Regions from separate parts of the Streptomyces sp. NPDC037126 genome, predicted to be linked through region 1. Evidence: predicted binding sites of a transcription regulator. Region 1 holds the regulator's gene; the other holds the start of a gene.
The links. Region 1 encodes HspR, which represses chaperone genes until heat shock. Its sites were predicted from a motif close to TTGAGNNNNNNNNNCTCAA; they were not measured.
Positions count from the first base shown of each region.

Region 2: lon (endopeptidase La) is a predicted target of HspR. The motif match lies at 1,408-1,426, and genes of this name have one in related genera.

Region 1 is NZ_JBVJTD010000003.1:173,264-176,671, reverse strand. It holds gene grpE (nucleotide exchange factor GrpE) at 1-263, shown strand, start outside; gene dnaJ (molecular chaperone DnaJ) at 300-1,475, shown strand; gene ACZ7FF_RS09435 (heat shock protein transcriptional repressor HspR) at 1,481-1,936, shown strand; gene ACZ7FF_RS09430 (substrate-binding domain-containing protein) at 2,231-3,337, shown strand.
Region 2 is NZ_JBVJTD010000011.1:246,944-250,351, forward strand. It holds gene ACZ7FF_RS24635 (spermine/spermidine synthase domain-containing protein) at 1-278, opposite strand, end outside; gene ACZ7FF_RS24640 (rhomboid-like protein) at 509-1,306, shown strand; gene lon (endopeptidase La) at 1,449-3,408, shown strand, end outside.

The DNA.
Region 1 (3,408 bases):
AGGAGGGCGAGCCCTTCGACCCGACGATCCACGAGGCCCTGATGCACAGCTACGCGCCGGACGTCACCGAGACGACCTGCGTGGCGATCCTGCAGCCCGGGTACCGCATCGGCGAGCGCACCATCCGCCCCGCGCGGGTGGCCGTGGCCGAACCGCAGCCCGGCGCGCAGACCGTCAAGGCCGAGGACGCCGAGGAGGACACCGAGCCGAAGAAGGCCGGTGCCGCCGACAACGAGGAGAACGGTGGCCCGGAGGAGGGCTGACGTAATCACTGGAGCCCGGAAGGAGGGACGTCGGGGATGAGCACCAAGGACTTCATCGAGAAGGACTACTACAAGGTCCTCGGCGTCCCCAAGGACGCCACCGAGGCCGAGATCAAGAAGGCGTACCGGAAGCTCGCCCGCGAGTTCCACCCGGACGCCAACAAGGGCAACGTCAAGGCCGAGGAGCGCTTCAAGGAGATCTCCGAGGCGAACGACGTCCTCGGCGACCCCAAGAAGCGCAAGGAGTACGACGAGGCTCGCGCCCTGTTCGGCAACGGCGGCTTCCGCCCCGGGCCGGGCGCGGGCGGCGGCTCCTTCAACTTCGACCTGGGCGACCTCTTCGGGGGCGGCGGCACCAACGCCCAGGGCGGAGGCTTCGGCGGCGGCATCGGTGACGTCTTCGGGGGCCTGTTCAACCGGGGCGGCACGGGGACGACCCGTACCCAGCCGCGCCGCGGCCAGGACATCGACACCGAAGTGACCCTCAGCTTCACCGAGGCCATCGAGGGCGCGACGGTGCCGCTGCGGATGACCTCCCAGCAGCCCTGCAAGGCCTGTTCCGGCACCGGCGACAAGAACGGCACCCCGCGGGTGTGCCCGACCTGCGTCGGCACCGGCCAGGTCGCGCGGGGCTCCGGCGGCGGCTTCTCGCTGACCGACCCCTGCCCCGACTGCAAGGGCCGCGGCCTGATCGCCGAGCACCCCTGCCTGGAGTGCAGCGGCAGCGGGCGCGCCAAGTCCTCCCGCACCATGCAGGTCCGCATCCCGGCGGGCGTCACCGACCAGCAGCGCATCCGGCTGCGCGGCAAGGGCGCGCCCGGCGAGCGGGGCGGACCCGCGGGCGACCTGTACGTCACCGTGCACGTCGGCGAGCACCCGGTCTTCGGGCGCAAGGGCGACAACCTCACCGTCACCGTGCCGGTCACGTTCACCGAGGCGGCGCTCGGCGGCGAGGTGCGGGTCCCGACCCTCGGCGGCCCGCCCGTCACCCTGAAGCTCCCGCCCGGCACCCCCAACGGCCGCACCATGCGGGCGCGGGGCAAGGGCGCGGTCCGCAAGGACGGCACCCGCGGCGACCTCCTGGTCACCGTCGAGGTGAGTGTCCCCAAGGACCTGTCGGGGAAGGCTCGTGACGCACTGGAGGCGTATCGCGAGGCCACCGCGGGCGAGGACCCGCGGGCGGAGCTGTTCGAGGCCGCGAAGGGAGCTTGAGAGTGATGGACGGGCGTCGGCGCAACCCGTACGAACTGACCGAGGAGACCCCGGTCTACGTCATCTCGGTGGCGGCCCAGCTCTCCGGACTCCACCCCCAGACGCTGCGCCAGTACGACCGCCTGGGCCTGGTCTCCCCGGACCGCACCGCGGGCCGGGGCCGGCGCTACTCGGCCCGTGACATCGAACTGCTCCGCCAGGTGCAGCAGTTGTCGCAGGACGAGGGCATCAACCTGGCCGGTATCAAGCGCATCATCGAACTGGAGAACCAGGTCGCCGCCCTGCAGTCCCGTCTCGTGGAGATGCAGGCGGCCCTGGACGGCGCGGCGGCCGCGATGCAGCAGCGGGAGGCCGCCGTCCACGCCTCCTACCGACGCGACCTGGTCCCGTACCAGGAGGTCCAGCAGACCAGCGCGCTGGTGGTGTGGCGGCCCAAGAGACAGCAGCAGCCGGGCGACTGACGCCCGTCGGACGAACGGCCAGGGCCCGCGGACGTACCCCGTCCGCGGGCCCTCGTCGTGCCCGATCCGGTTGTGCCGCTCTTTGCCGGTCCATGAACTCCCTTTGAATGGAGGGTCCGTAAAGAGTGTTTGGAGGTGATTCCGCGATGCCTTCACAGAGTCAGCTGTGCGTGATGTTGCGGACTCGTTAAGTAGTTCTTCTTGACGCCGGGTGTGGCCTCCGCGTTGTCTTTTCAGACACCTGGGTCGTATTGCAGCGCCCACGTCCGGAACGCACCTGAAGTGAGCCCCCGAATGCGTCGTATCGCCATAGCCGTGGCCGCGTCCACCATGACCCTCTCGCTCGCCGGCTGCGGCATGCTCGACGCGACGGGGGACAGCGCGAGCGCGAGCCCGACCAAGGGCAACGACATCACCGTGGGCCTGCTGCTTCCGGAGACGGCCAACACCCGCTACGACAAGTTCGACTACCCCATCATCAAGAAGCAGGTGTCCGACCTCACCGGCAAGCAGGGCAAGGTCGTCTACGCCAACGCCGCGGCGGACGCCTCGCGGCAGGCCGAGCAGATGCAGAAGATGATCGACGAGAAGGTCGACATCATCCTGCTCGACGCGGTCGACTCGCACGCCATCGCCTCCGAGGTGAAGAAGGCCAAGGACGCGGGCGTCCCGGTCATCGCCTACGACCGGCTCGCCGAGGGCCCGATCGACGCGTACATCTCCTTCGACAACGAACTCGTCGGCGAGGTGCAGGCCCGCTCCCTGCTGGAGGCGCTGGGCTCGAACGCCAGCTCCTCCGACAAGATCGTCATGGTGAACGGCTCGCCGACCGACCCGAACGCCAAGCAGTTCAAGCAGGGCGCGCTCTCCGAGCTGACCGGCAAGGTGACGATAGCGGCGAGCTTCGACACCAAGGACTGGAAGCCGGAGAACGCCGAGGCCGAGATGACCCAGGCGATCGGCCAGATCGGCAAGGGCAACATCGCGGCCGTCTACGCCGCCAACGACGGCATGGCGGGCGGTGTCATCAAGGCCCTGAAGGCGGCCGGCGTCACCAGCCTGCCCCCGATCACCGGTCAGGACTCCGAACTCGACGCGGTGCAGCGCGTCGTGGCCGGCGAGCAGTACATGAGCGTCTACAAGTCCTACCCCGACGAGGCCCAGGCCGCCGCGCAGATGGCCGTCGCCAAGGTCCAGGGCAAGGACATCCAGTTCGACGCCCTCACCCAGGACAAGGTGGACAGCCCCACCACCAAGGGCATCCCGTCGCGGCTGGTCCAGGTGACCGCCCTGACCAAGAAGACCGTCAAGGACACGGTCATCGCGGACGGCATCTACACCGTCGGCGACATCTGCACCCCCAAGTACAAGGCGGCGTGCCTGGCCGTCGGCCTGAAGTAGCCGCCCCCGCGCGTACCGCGAGCCGTACGACCCCGGTCGTACGGCTCGCAGCCGTGTGGGGCCGCGCCACG
Region 2 (3,408 bases), on a different contig from region 1:
ACCACGGTGATCCGGCCCCAGCGCGGATCGGCCGCCGCGTGCGCCAGCGAGAACCCCACGCCCAGGCCCCCGATCAGCACGTCGGGCCGCGGCCTGCCGTCCAGCGCGCGGTACGCGGCGTCGACCAGCAGCCGCTCCGAGCGACCGTCGGAGGTGTCCATCAGGAAGCAGCCGTTGGCGATGATCTGCAGCAGCTCCCCGTGCCTGCGCAGGACCACCTCGCCGTACGGGCCGTCGCGCCGGTCCAGCACCTCGGGGGAGTCGTCCACGGCAGTCATGGACCCATCCTGCTTGAACGAAGCTTTGCCCACACGGGAATTACGGATGACGGTCACCTTCGGCACGGGTGCGATGCACCCGTCGGGGGGACACCGGGAAGTGTCGGGGCGCGCACGGGACGCACTTCGTGCGTAGGAGGTTGCTGTGAATCCGCTCTCGCGTGGCGTCGGTCATAGACAGCGGCCCGCCCAACGCTGAGTGTGGGGCGCGACGGAAGGAGCGCCCCACGGTGGAACGGATCGCGACGGGCCCTGCGGCGGCCGCGCCCCCGCCCCTGGCCGGCCCGCCCCTTCCGGAGGGCCCCGACGGTCTCGCCGCCGTCCCGGCCCCCGCGCTCGCGGACCTGCTGGACGGCATGCCGCGTCAGCGCGGCGCCGTGGAACCCGCTCCCGCGGCCACCCGGTGGGTGCCGCTGCCGTGGGTGCGGCCCTGGCGGCTGCTGCCGACTCCCACCGGGACGCCGTTCACCTTCGCCTACACCGCCGTCCTCGCCGCCACCTCGCTGTTCGCGGTGCTGGCCGACCCGGTCGTCGTCCACGCCCTGTACCGGGACTGCAGCACGGACGTGGCCCACCTGGTGCGCACGCCCGCGCTGGTGCTGCTGACCAGCGCGCTGTGGATCGCGGGCGGGATCGTCTCGCCGTACGCGGCCGCCTTCGTCCTGGCGCTCACCGCGTTGGAGCGGCGGATAGGCGGGGCCCGCGCGGCCTGCGTCTTCCTGGCCGGGCACGTCCTGGCCACCCTGGCGACGGAGATCCCGGTGGGCCTCGCGGTCCTCTTCGGGCACCTCCCCGAGACCTCGCTGCACCGACTCGACTACGGCATCAGCTTCGGGGTCGCCACCAGCATCGGCGCCCTCGCCGGCCTGCTCAGGCCCTGGCTGCGCTGGCCCCTGCTCGTCCTGGTGGGCGGCACGCTGCTGAACGATCTGGTCGCCTTCCTGGACCCCATGACCAACTGGGGCCATCTCATCGCCCTCTCGATCGGCGTCGCCAGCTGGCCGCTGGTGCGCCGCGGCCGGCGCTGAGCCGAGCGCGAAACCACCCTTCCCACCTGCGGTTCCTCTGCGTCCTCCGGTGATCGCTCACAGCGAACACAAACCTGGGAACAATCCCTGTGGCCCGAACATTGAGTCGGCATAGCTCAAGTTGACTGCCTAAGGGGAGATCATGGCTGCTGAGTCCACGGCGTTCACGCTCGTCCTGCCCGTGCTGCCCCTCGACGACGAGGTCGTGCTGCCCGGCATGGTCGTCCCGCTGGACCTGAGCGACGCCGAGGTGCGGGCCGCGGTGGAGGCCGCGCAGGCCGCCGCCCGCTCCGCGCCCGGGAAGCCCAGGGTGCTGCTGGTGCCGAGGATCGACGGGACGTACGCCAGGACCGGTGTGCTGGGCACGGTCGAGCAGGTCGGCCGGCTGGCCGACGGGGACCCCGGGGCCCTGGTCCGCGGCCGCGGCCGGGTGCGCATCGGCGCCGGGACCACCGGCCCCGGCGCGGCCCTGTGGGTCGAGGGCGCCCACGTCGAGGAGGCCGTGCCCGAGCCGCTGCCGGGCCAGGCCGCCGAACTCGTCAAGGAGTACAAGGCACTTGCCACCAGCTGGCTGAAGAAGCGCGGCGCCTGGCAGGTGGTGGACCGGGTCCAGGCCATCGACGACGTCTCCACGCTCGCCGACAACTCCGGCTACTCGCCCTTCCTCACCATCGAGCAGAAGGTCGAGCTGCTGGAGACCGCCGACCCGGTGGCCCGTCTCAAGCTCGCGGTGCAGCAGCTCCGCGACCACCTCGCCGAGCAGGACGTGGCCGAGAGCATCGCCAAGGACGTCCAGGAGGGCGTCGACAAGCAGCAGCGCGAGTTCCTGCTGCGCCGTCAGCTGGAGGCCGTCCGCAAGGAGCTGCGCGAGCTGAACGGCGAGCAGGACGGCGAGGAGTCCGACGACTACCGCGCCCGCGTGGAGGCCGCCGACCTGCCCGAGAACGTCCGCGAGGCCGCCCTCAAGGAGGTCGACAAGCTGGAGCGGGCCTCCGACCAGTCCCCGGAGGGCTCCTGGATCCGGACCTGGCTGGACACGGTCCTGGAGATGCCGTGGAACGAGCGGACCCAGGACGCGTACGACATCCAGGGCGCCCGGGCGATCCTCGACGCCGAGCACGCGGGCCTGGAGGACGTGAAGGAGCGGATCACCGAGTACCTGGCCGTGCGCAAGCGGCGCGGCGAGCGCGGCCTCGGCGTCATCGGCGGGCGGCGCGGCGGCGCCGTGCTCGCGCTCGTCGGACCGCCCGGTGTCGGCAAGACCAGCCTCGGCGAGTCCGTCGCGCACGCCATGGGCCGCAAGTTCGTCCGGGTCGCCCTGGGCGGCGTCCGGGACGAGGCCGAGGTCCGCGGCCACCGGCGCACCTACGTCGGCGCGCTGCCCGGCCGGATCGTCCGCGCCGTCAAGGAGGCCGGGTCCATGAACCCGGTCGTGCTGCTCGACGAGATCGACAAGGTGGGCTCCGACTTCCGCGGCGACCCGGCCGCGGCCCTGCTGGAGGTCCTCGACCCCGCGCAGAACCACACCTTCCGGGACCACTACCTGGAGGTGGAGCTGGACCTGTCCGACGTCGTCTTCCTCGCCACGGCCAACGTCCTGGAAGCAATCCCCGAGGCCCTCGCCGACCGTATGGAGATTGTGCGACTCGACGGATACACCGAGGACGAGAAGGTCGTCATCGCCCGGGACCACCTGCTCCCGCGCCAGCTGGAGCGTGCGGGCCTGGACCGGGACGAGGTGGCCCTGGAGGAGGGCGCGCTGCGCCGGCTCGCCGGCGAGTACACGCGCGAGGCGGGCGTGCGCACCCTGGAGCGGTCCATCGCGCGGCTGCTGCGCAAGATCGCGGCCCAGCACGAACTGGGCGAGCGGGAGCTGCCGTTCACCGTCCGGGACGAGGACCTGCGCGGCCTGATCGGCCGGCCGCACCACGTGCCCGAGTCCGCCCAGGACCCGGCCGAGCGCCGTACGGCCGTCCCCGGTGTGGCCACCGGTCTCGCGGTCACCGGCGCCGGCGGTGACGTGCTCTTCGTCGAGGCGTCCCTCGCCGACCCGGAGACGGGCGCGGCGGGACTGACCCTCACCGGCCAGCTGGGCGAGGTGA